Regions from separate parts of the Bacillus carboniphilus genome, predicted to be linked through region 3. Evidence: a T-box and tRNA genes for the amino acid it is inferred to sense, from the RefSeq annotation. Region 3 holds a T-box; the other regions hold tRNA genes.
The links. A T-box is a leader RNA that pairs with one kind of tRNA and senses whether it is charged. The one in region 3 lies ahead of serS (serine--tRNA ligase), so its partner is inferred to be a tRNA-Ser.

Region 1: it encodes a tRNA-Ser, which carries the amino acid that the T-box ahead of serS (serine--tRNA ligase) is inferred to sense. The anticodon was not compared.
Region 2: it encodes a tRNA-Ser, which carries the amino acid that the T-box ahead of serS (serine--tRNA ligase) is inferred to sense. The anticodon was not compared.

What each region holds. Positions count from the first base shown of each region.
Region 1 covers NZ_CP129013.1:1,876,797-1,880,047, forward strand. Annotated here, with positions in the region: tRNA gene LC087_RS09525 (tRNA-Glu) at 423-494, opposite strand; tRNA gene LC087_RS09530 (tRNA-Ser) at 504-594, opposite strand; tRNA gene LC087_RS09535 (tRNA-Asn) at 598-672, opposite strand; tRNA gene LC087_RS09540 (tRNA-Ile) at 709-785, opposite strand; tRNA gene LC087_RS09545 (tRNA-Gly) at 796-869, opposite strand; tRNA gene LC087_RS09550 (tRNA-His) at 879-954, opposite strand; tRNA gene LC087_RS09555 (tRNA-Phe) at 968-1,043, opposite strand; tRNA gene LC087_RS09560 (tRNA-Asp) at 1,066-1,141, opposite strand; tRNA gene LC087_RS09565 (tRNA-Met) at 1,156-1,232, opposite strand; tRNA gene LC087_RS09570 (tRNA-Ser) at 1,683-1,775, opposite strand; tRNA gene LC087_RS09575 (tRNA-Ile) at 1,782-1,858, opposite strand; tRNA gene LC087_RS09580 (tRNA-Met) at 1,879-1,955, opposite strand; tRNA gene LC087_RS09585 (tRNA-Ala) at 1,986-2,061, opposite strand; tRNA gene LC087_RS09590 (tRNA-Pro) at 2,083-2,159, opposite strand; tRNA gene LC087_RS09595 (tRNA-Arg) at 2,164-2,240, opposite strand; tRNA gene LC087_RS09600 (tRNA-Leu) at 2,245-2,333, opposite strand; tRNA gene LC087_RS09605 (tRNA-Gly) at 2,348-2,422, opposite strand; tRNA gene LC087_RS09610 (tRNA-Leu) at 2,432-2,514, opposite strand; tRNA gene LC087_RS09615 (tRNA-Lys) at 2,526-2,600, opposite strand; tRNA gene LC087_RS09620 (tRNA-Thr) at 2,612-2,687, opposite strand; tRNA gene LC087_RS09625 (tRNA-Val) at 2,899-2,974, opposite strand; rRNA gene rrf (5S ribosomal RNA) at 2,978-3,094, opposite strand.
Region 2 covers NZ_CP129013.1:7,272-10,522, reverse strand. Annotated here, with positions in the region: tRNA gene LC087_RS00105 (tRNA-Gly) at 1-49, opposite strand, end outside; tRNA gene LC087_RS00100 (tRNA-Gln) at 99-173, opposite strand; tRNA gene LC087_RS00095 (tRNA-His) at 441-516, opposite strand; tRNA gene LC087_RS00090 (tRNA-Trp) at 543-616, opposite strand; tRNA gene LC087_RS00085 (tRNA-Tyr) at 625-709, opposite strand; tRNA gene LC087_RS00080 (tRNA-Thr) at 728-800, opposite strand; tRNA gene LC087_RS00075 (tRNA-Phe) at 819-894, opposite strand; tRNA gene LC087_RS00070 (tRNA-Asp) at 906-981, opposite strand; tRNA gene LC087_RS00065 (tRNA-Met) at 985-1,061, opposite strand; tRNA gene LC087_RS00060 (tRNA-Val) at 1,230-1,305, opposite strand; tRNA gene LC087_RS00055 (tRNA-Glu) at 1,314-1,388, opposite strand; tRNA gene LC087_RS00050 (tRNA-Ser) at 1,412-1,504, opposite strand; tRNA gene LC087_RS00045 (tRNA-Asn) at 1,508-1,582, opposite strand; rRNA gene rrf (5S ribosomal RNA) at 1,592-1,707, opposite strand; rRNA gene LC087_RS00035 (23S ribosomal RNA) at 2,119-3,251, opposite strand, start outside.
Region 3 covers NZ_CP129013.1:2,706,592-2,709,842, reverse strand. Annotated here, with positions in the region: tRNA gene LC087_RS13815 (tRNA-Ser) at 55-147, opposite strand; gene serS (serine--tRNA ligase) at 306-1,580, opposite strand; T-box leader at 1,631-1,849, opposite strand; gene pdxT (pyridoxal 5'-phosphate synthase glutaminase subunit PdxT) at 1,935-2,513, opposite strand; gene pdxS (pyridoxal 5'-phosphate synthase lyase subunit PdxS) at 2,542-3,251, opposite strand, start outside.

The sequences.
Region 1 (3,251 bases), 830 kb from region 3:
TATTTTATTATTTATTTTTTAATTAATAATTCTAACTATTCCATCAAATATTTATTTAACAGTATATATAGGTATATAGATATCTTAATAAACTATTCTAACAAATTGAACATTTGTCGATTTATGTCGTAAATAAAAGAAACAATTCTCCTCTTCCTAATAAGGATTAAAAAATATACAGTTGGACCTATATCTATTTTTTATTAGTAAAAATTAGTGGTAATGTGATCATAAAGAAAATTTTGAAGATATTTCGTTAAGAGACAAGTGCGGAGAAAAACATACGAGTAGTTGGGCAGTGGAACTAGATAACAATGATAACATCAGCCAAATCAAAACAGATCTTTATACTTTCTTTCTTAAGAACACACAAAAAACCTTAGAGGTTCTATTCTCTAAGGTTTTTACATTCCTATTATTTATGACCCGTACGGGATTCGAACCCGTGTTACCGCCGTGAAAGGGCGGTGTCTTAACCGCTTGACCAACGGGCCTTACATTAATGGCGGAGAAGGAGGGATTTGAACCCTCGCGCCGCTCGCGCGACCTACACCCTTAGCAGGGGCGCCTCTTCAGCCACTTGAGTACTTCTCCTTATGGCTCCGCAGGTAGGATTCGAACCTACGACCGTTCGGTTAACAGCCGAATGCTCTACCACTGAGCTACTGCGGAATAACAACAAAATATAATTTACCACCATAGTATACATGGTGGGCCTGAATGGACTTGAACCATCGACCTCACGCTTATCAGGCGTGCGCTCTGACCAACTGAGCTACAGGCCCATAATATGTATGGAGCGGGTGATGGGAATCGAACCCACGACATCAGCTTGGAAGGCTGAGGTTTTACCACTAAACTACACCCGCAATTTTTTATGGGGCGATTGATGGGAATCGAACCCACGAGTGCCAGAGCCACAATCTGGTGCGTTAACCACTTCGCCACAACCGCCATAATTCTAAAATGGTGGCTCGGGACGGAATCGAACCGCCGACACATGGATTTTCAGTCCATTGCTCTACCAACTGAGCTACCGAGCCTATATAGTAATATTTGTTAAAATGGCGGTCCCGACGGGAATCGAACCCGCGATCTCCTGCGTGACAGGCAGGCATGTTAACCGCTACACCACGGGACCACTTTTTTTAGTTTTGGTTGCGGGGGCAGGATTTGAACCTGCGACCTTCGGGTTATGAGCCCGACGAGCTACCAGACTGCTCCACCCCGCGATAGTATTAGTTATTTAATTATTCTATGCTCTTAGTTAGCACAGACTGTCCCGATCTCAAATTGTCTATTCAAGATGCTGCTCGATCGGTACAACTCGCTGTGGATTCGACGATGCTTTTGCTCGTTGCTCCACCCCGCGATAGTATTAGTTATTTAATTATTCCATGCTCTTAGCTAGCATAGACTGTCCCGATCTCAAATTGTCTATTCAAGATGCTGCTCGATCGGTACAACTCGCTGTGGATTCGACGATGCTTTTGCTCGTTGCTCCACCCCGCGATAGTATTAGTTATTTAATTATTCCATGCTCTTAGCTAGCATAGACTGTCCCGATCTCAAATTGACTATTCAAGATGCTACTCGATCGGTACAACTCGTTGTGGATTCGACGATGCTCTTGCTCGTTGCTCCACACCACGATAATATCAACAGTTTCTTAAAAAATAATATGGCGGAGGAAGAGGGATTCGAACCCCCGCGGGCTTTGACACCCCTGTCGGTTTTCAAGACCGATCCCTTCAGCCGGACTTGGGTATTCCTCCAAATTATGGTGGACCCTGTAGGACTCGAACCTACGACCGTTCGGTTATGAGCCGAATGCTCTAACCAACTGAGCTAAGGGTCCACATTCACATAATTTATTATTGGTAGCGGCGGAGGGGATCGAACCCCCGACCTCACGGGTATGAACCGTACGCTCTAGCCAGCTGAGCTACACCGCCAAAATATATCATTTTCATAATCTAAATATTTGGTGGAGCCTAGCGGGATCGAACCGCTGACCTCCTGCGTGCAAGGCAGGCGCTCTCCCAGCTGAGCTAAGGCCCCTTGTTAAAACATAATCGATCGTGGTCGGGAAGACAGGATTCGAACCTGCGACCCCATGGTCCCAAACCATGTGCTCTACCAAGCTGAGCTACTTCCCGTAAATGGCGCGCCCGAGAGGAGTCGAACCCCTAACCTTTTGATCCGTAGTCAAACGCTCTATCCAATTGAGCTACGGGCGCTAAATGGTGCCGAGGGCCGGACTTGAACCGGCACGGTAGTCACCTACCGCAGGATTTTAAGTCCTGTGTGTCTGCCAATTCCACCACCCCGGCATGGGGAATGATCTTGGAGCGGAAGACGGAATTCGAACCCGCGACCCCCACCTTGGCAAGGTGGTGTTCTACCACTGAACTACTTCCGCGTATCTTAATGCGGGTGAAGGGAGTCGAACCCCCACGTCACAAGGACACTAGATCCTAAGTCTAGCGCGTCTGCCAGTTCCGCCACACCCGCGAAATTCAAAATGGTGAGCCATGAAGGACTCGAACCTTCGACCCTCTGATTAAAAGTCAGATGCTCTACCAACTGAGTAATGGCTCTAAAAAACTCGTGGTGCCGGCAAGAGGACTTGAACCCCCAACCTACTGATTACAAGTCAGTTGCTCTACCAATTGAGCTACACCGGCGTATAAAAAGTGAACTATTATTTGATTTTTCTTTCTTAAAACGTCATCCCGACTTCTATTAGTTTATTCAAGATGTTGTTCAGTCGGTATGCTGATGCTTATTCTATGAAGCCTATTCGGTCGTGCTCTACCAATTGAGCTACACCGGCGTATATACCCAGACCTTACGGTCTTTGTTTTAAATATTATTAGATAACAATTTCATTTTAAATGGTGGAGGATGACGGGATCGAACCGCCGACCCCTTGCTTGTAAGGCAAGTGCTCTCCCAGCTGAGCTAATCCTCCAATGCTTGGCAACGTCCTACTCTCACAGGGGGAGACCCCCCAACTACCATCGGCGCTAAAGAGCTTAACTTCCGTGTTCGGCATGGGAACGGGTGTGACCTCTTTGCTATCGTCACCAAACATAGGGTTTACGACTTTTAATAAACGGCACATTTTTTTGTCATCTTCTTTCGTCAACGTCGTCACGTACTGGAGTACGCTCCTCGGTTTCCTCAGTTGATTCCTGAAATTACTCGCCTCTCAAACCCCTTGTCCCATTTTAGAGGGACAAAATATA
Region 2 (3,251 bases), 900 kb from region 3:
GCGACCCCCACCTTGGCAAGGTGATGTTCTACCACTGAACTACTTCCGCAAGTATATATTATATATATGATTTTCTATTCATATTATACTAAAAAGAATGGCTGGGCTAGCTGGATTCGAACCAGCGCATCACGGAATCAAAATCCGTTGCCTTACCGCTTGGCTATAGCCCATTGAATAATCTCCATGAATAACCTTCTTCGATTAAACATCATGAATGTACTTCGCACAATGATTTTTTGAATATGCTTCATTGAGTTACTTCAAGAAGAATCATTGACATAACAATAAAAATAAATACTACTTATAGAATGTTAGTTCCATGAATAACCTTCTTCGACTAAGCTTCATGAATTTACATCGCAAGATGATTTTTTGTGATTATACTTCATATATTACCTGTATAATTACATTCATTCAATTAAAACTATATCAGCAAATGGGGCGATTGATGGGAATCGAACCCACGAGTGCCAGAGCCACAATCTGGTGCGTTAACCACTTCGCCACAACCGCCATATATAGTTGAAAAATTAATTAATTGGCAGGGGTAGTAGGAATCGAACCCACACCGGAGGTTTTGGAGACCTCTGTTCTACCTTTAAACTATACCCCTATCAAAAATGGTGGAGGGGGACGGATTCGAACCGCCGAACCCTGAGGGAGCGGATTTACAGTCCGCCGCGTTTAGCCACTTCGCTACCCCTCCATATGAAATTTCAGACAGTGCCGGCGAGAGGACTTGAACCCCCAACCTACTGATTACAAGTCAGTTGCTCTACCAATTGAGCTACCCCGGCATATAAAATAATCATTAGTGGTGGCTTGGGACGGAATCGAACCGCCGACACATGGATTTTCAGTCCATTGCTCTACCAACTGAGCTACCAAGCCTATGTATTATATGGCGGTCCCGACGGGAATCGAACCCGCGATCTCCTGCGTGACAGGCAGGCATGTTAACCGCTACACCACGGGACCTTTTGGTTGCGGGGGCAGGATTTGAACCTGCGACCTTCGGGTTATGAGCCCGACGAGCTACCAGACTGCTCCACCCCGCGATAATAATAAAGTATATTGTTATTCTATGCTCTTAGTTAGCATGGACTGTCCCGATCTCAGGTTGTTTACTCTTTGATGCTACTTGATCGGTACAACTTGCTGTGTGATTCGACGATGCTTTTGCTCGTTGCTCCACCCCGCGGTAATATTAGTTGTTCTTGAATTAATGGTGGAGGATGACGGGATCGAACCGCCGACCCCTTGCTTGTAAGGCAAGTGCTCTCCCAGCTGAGCTAATCCTCCGTTAATCTTGGTGACCCGTACGGGATTCGAACCCGTGTTACCGCCGTGAAAGGGCGGTGTCTTAACCGCTTGACCAACGGGCCATATATTTTAAAATCTAGTGAACTGGCGGAGAGCAAGGGATTCGAACCCTTGAGACAGCGTTAACCGTCTACACGATTTCCAATCGTGCTCCTTCGACCTCTCGGACAGCCTCTCCAAGTGGCTCCGCAGGTAGGATTCGAACCTACGACCGTTCGGTTAACAGCCGAATGCTCTACCACTGAGCTACTGCGGATCAATATTAGCCTGGCAACGTCCTACTCTCACAGGGGGAGACCCCCAACTACCATCGGCGCTAAAGAGCTTAACTTCCGTGTTCGGCATGGGAACGGGTGTGGCCTCTTTGCCATCATCACCAGACATATGGTTTACGGCTTTTGATAAACGGCGCATTTTTTTGTCATCTTCTTTCGTCAACGTCGTCACGTACTGGAGTACGCTCCTCGGTTTCCTCAGTTAATTCCTCAAACTGCTTGTTTCTCAAAACCCTTTTATTCTTAACTTAGGCTTCATTTGAAAAGGCGCATTTTTTTGTCATCTTCTTTCGTCGACGCCGTCACGTACTGAAGTACGCTCAAACCTCTCCTCAGTTGATTCCTTAAACTATTTACCTCTCAAAACCCTTTTTCTTCTTACTTTGTTTTAATCGCTAAATTATTAATTCTTTTTAAAAGCAACACAAATCTTATTATACTAGGAATGAAGAAAAAATCAAGTGTTTTTTCATTCTTTCAAAACTAAATAACGAAGGGTAACAAGAATCGCATGTGTGTGGTTAAGTCCTCGATCGATTAGTATTCGTCAGCTCCATGTGTCACCACACGTCCACCTCGAACCTATCAACCTGATCATCTTTCAGGGATCTTACTCTATTGCTAGATGGGAAATCTCATCTTGAGGAGGGCTTCATGCTTAGATGCTTTCAGCACTTATCCCTTCCGCACATAGCTACCCAGCGATGCCTTTGGCAAGACAACTGGTACACCAGCGGTGCGTCCATCCCGGTCCTCTCGTACTAAGGACAGCTCCTCTCAAATTTCCTGCGCCCACGACGGATAGGGACCGAACTGTCTCACGACGTTCTGAACCCAGCTCGCGTACCGCTTTAATGGGCGAACAGCCCAACCCTTGGGACCGACTACAGCCCCAGGATGCGATGAGCCGACATCGAGGTGCCAAACCTCCCCGTCGATGTGGACTCTTGGGGGAGATAAGCCTGTTATCCCCGGGGTAGCTTTTATCCGTTGAGCGATGGCCCTTCCATGCGGAACCACCGGATCACTAAGCCCGACTTTCGTCCCTGCTCGACTTGTAGGTCTCGCAGTCGTTCTCCTTGTGCCTTTACACTCTACGAATGATTTCCAACCATTCTGAGGGAACCTTTGGGCGCCTCCGTTACTTTTTAGGAGGCGACCGCCCCAGTCAAACTGCCCACCTGACACTGTCTCCCACCCGGATGACGGGTGCGGGTTAGAAGGTCAATACAGCCAGGGTAGTATCCCAAAGACGCCTCCACCGAAGCTAGCGCTCCGGCTTCCAAGGCTCCTACCTATTCTGTACAAGCTGTACCAACATTCAATATCAGGCTACAGTAAAGGCTCACGGGGTCTTTCCGTCCTGTCGCGGGTAACCTGCATCTTCACAGGTACTATAATTACACCGAGTCTCTCGTTGAGACAGTGCCCAGATCGTTGCGCCTTTCGTGCGGGTCGGAACTTACCCGACAAGGAATTTCGCTACCTTAGGACCGTTATAGTTACGGCCGCCGTTTACTGGGGCTTCGGTTCACACCTTCGCTTACGCTAAGCGCTCCCCTTAACCTTCCAGCACCGGGCAGGCGTCAGCCCCTATACTTCGCCTTACGGCTTCGCAGAGACCTGTGTTTTTGCTAAACAGTCGCCTGG
Region 3 (3,251 bases):
CGAATGTATCAATCTCCAATATATGCGCAATTCAATCTCATTTTAAATCAATTATGGCGGAGGAAGAGGGATTCGAACCCCCGCGGGCTTTGACACCCCTGTCGGTTTTCAAGACCGATCCCTTCAGCCAGACTTGGGTATTCCTCCGTTTCGACAAGATTTAATATACCATATACAAAATCATTATGTCAATTATTTTTGAACATATTTTTTAAAAAATGAAAAACCTCTCTATCAAAAAATCCATTCTTCCACAATAAAAATGTTCGAGGATATCTAGACAGACACCTCGAACATATAACTGCTTATCGAATCTCTTTTCTTCCCCCCATATAAGGTTGAAGGACTTCAGGTATTTTTATACTCCCGTCTTCCTGTTGATTGTTCTCTAATATTGCTGCCATCGTACGGCCTACAGCTAATCCAGAACCATTCAAAGTATGAACATGTTCTGGTTTTGCATTCCTCTCTCGTCTAAAGCGAATATTTGCTCTCCTTGCCTGAAAGGCTTCGAAATTACTACAAGAAGAAATTTCACGATAGGTTCCACTACTTGGCATCCATACTTCAATATCATATTTTTTCGCTGCAGTGAATCCTAAATCTGCCGTACACATACTCATTACTCGATAAGGAAGGTTTAGAAGTTGTAGTACTTTTTCAGCGTGTCCTGTTAACAATTCTAGTTGCTCGTAAGACTCTTCCGGCTTTACAAATTTCACGAGCTCTACCTTATTGAATTGATGTTGGCGAATTAAACCACGTGTGTCTCTTCCTGCAGAACCTGCTTCAGAACGAAAGTTAGCACTGTAACCAACAAAACCCTTCGGTAACTCTTCCCCAGATAAGATTTCATCTCGATGATAATTAGTTGCTGGAACTTCTGTTGTTGGAATTAAGAAGTAGTCCCAACCTTCTAGTTTAAAGGCATCCTCTTCAAACTTTGGTAATTGTCCGGTACCAATCATACTTGTTCTGTTGACAATGTATGGCGGAATGATTTCTTCATATCCATGTTTATCACAATGGAGATCCATCATAAAATTAATAAGCGCTCTTTCTAACCTTGCTCCTAGTCCTTTATAAAAAGCAAACCTGCTACCAGTTACTTTCGCTGCTCTTTCAAAATCAACCATACCTAGTTCATCTGCTACTTCCCAATGAGGCTTGTAACGTACATGATCTGCAGGTACTTCACCCCAAGTTCGAACTTCTATATTATCTTCTTCACTATCTCCTATTGGAGTAGATTCATGGGGAATATTAGGAATTGACAATAAAATTTGATCCAGCTTGTCTTCCACTTCCCTCAGTTCTTCGTCCAATTTTTTAACTTTAGACCCCACTTCTTTCATTTCGAAAATTAATTCACTTGCATCTTGCTTATTTTTCTTTAATTGAGCAATTTCTGAAGAAACCTCATTTCGTTTACTTTTTAGTTGCTCTGTTTCAGTAATAAGTTCTCTCCTTCTTTTATCCAGTTGTTCAAACTTTTCAAAATCCGTTAAATCCTCTCCTCGATATTGTAATGCTTTCTTTACTTCTTCAAAATTCGCTCGTAAATATTTGCTATCTAACATAAAAAACACTCCTTTATATTGTTTTTAAAACACAAAAAAACCCATCCCATGAAAGGGACGAGTTTTACCCGCGTTGCCACCCTAATAAAAATAGCTACCTTCTATTTTCTCTTAATGACGGTAACGGTTCACACCGGAAATGCTTACTACAATGGTCATTTCAGCATTTCACTCAAGGATGGATTCACATAAAATTCCTATCGGTTTTCACCAACCACCGACTCTCTGAAAGAAATGTATATGCTACTAGCTCCTATCATCGTATTCAATTATTTAGTCTATGAATTAACAATAACTTACTACATCTTCACTTTTTATTCAAGCTTACAAACAAAGAAATTATAGTATAATACCTCAGGACTTACTATTTTCAATCATTTGAATAAAATATTGAGTCATTCGATGATCATCAGTTAATTCTGGATGAAATGAACAACCTAAATAATGCCCTTGTCTAGCAGCGACAATTCGATCTTCATGCTTTGAAATAATCTCAACGTCTTGTCCAACTTCAACTATATGAGGGGCCCTAATAAAGACTCCTAAAAAATCAGTTCCAACATCGGTAATCATTAATTGTGCTTCAAAACTCTCCTTTTGTCTCCCAAAAGAGTTTCTCTCTACCGTGATATCCATTAACCCAAGATGTTGTCTCTGCTCACCTTGAATTTGCTTAGCTAATATAATCAGCCCTGCACAAGTACCAAACATTGGTTTTCCAGATTGACCAAACGCTTTTAAAGGTTCTAAAAAATCATATTTATCGATTAACCTGCGCATGGTCGTACTTTCTCCTCCAGGGATAATCAGTCCGTCAAGCTGTTCGAGCTGTTGAGGATCTTTAACAACAATTCCTTCAGCGCCACAAGCTTCAATCGATCTTATATGCTCTCGAACAGCTCCTTGTAGTCCTAAAACACCAACCTTGAACATCTAACAAGCTCCTTTAAATGTGTATTTCTTACCAGCCTCGCTCCTGCATACGATCTGCAGGTAATAAGTTGGAAATCTCAATACCCTTCATCGCTGTACCTAGCCCTTTAGATAGCTCTGCAAGCAACTCATAATCATCGTAATGAGTGGTTGCTTCCACGATTGCTCTTGCAAATTTAGCTGGATTATCTGATTTAAAAATACCTGAACCAACAAACACACCATCTGCTCCAAGTTGCATCATTAAAGCAGCATCAGCAGGAGTTGCAACTCCACCTGCTGCAAAGTTGACAACTGGTAGACGTCCTTCACGTTTAATTAATTGTAATAATTCAAATGGTGCGCCTATATTTTTCGCTTCAGTCATAAGTTCATCTTCACTCATACCTACCACTTGGCGAATTTGCGCATTCACTTTTCTCATATGACGAACGGCTTCAACAATATTTCCTGTTCCTGGTTCTCCTTTTGTACGAAGCATAGAGGCTCCCTCAGCAATTCTTCTTGTCGCTTCACCTAAGTCTCGACAACCACATACAAATGGAACCGTATAATCTTTCTTATAAATATGAAATTCTTCATCCGCAGGTGTAAGAACTTCACTCTCATCTATGTAGTCAACGCCCATTGCTTCAAGCACACGTGCTTCGACAATATGACCTATACGAGCTTTAGCCATAACTGGAATACTGACTGCATTCATAACTTCATCCACGATCGTTGGATCAGCCATTCTTG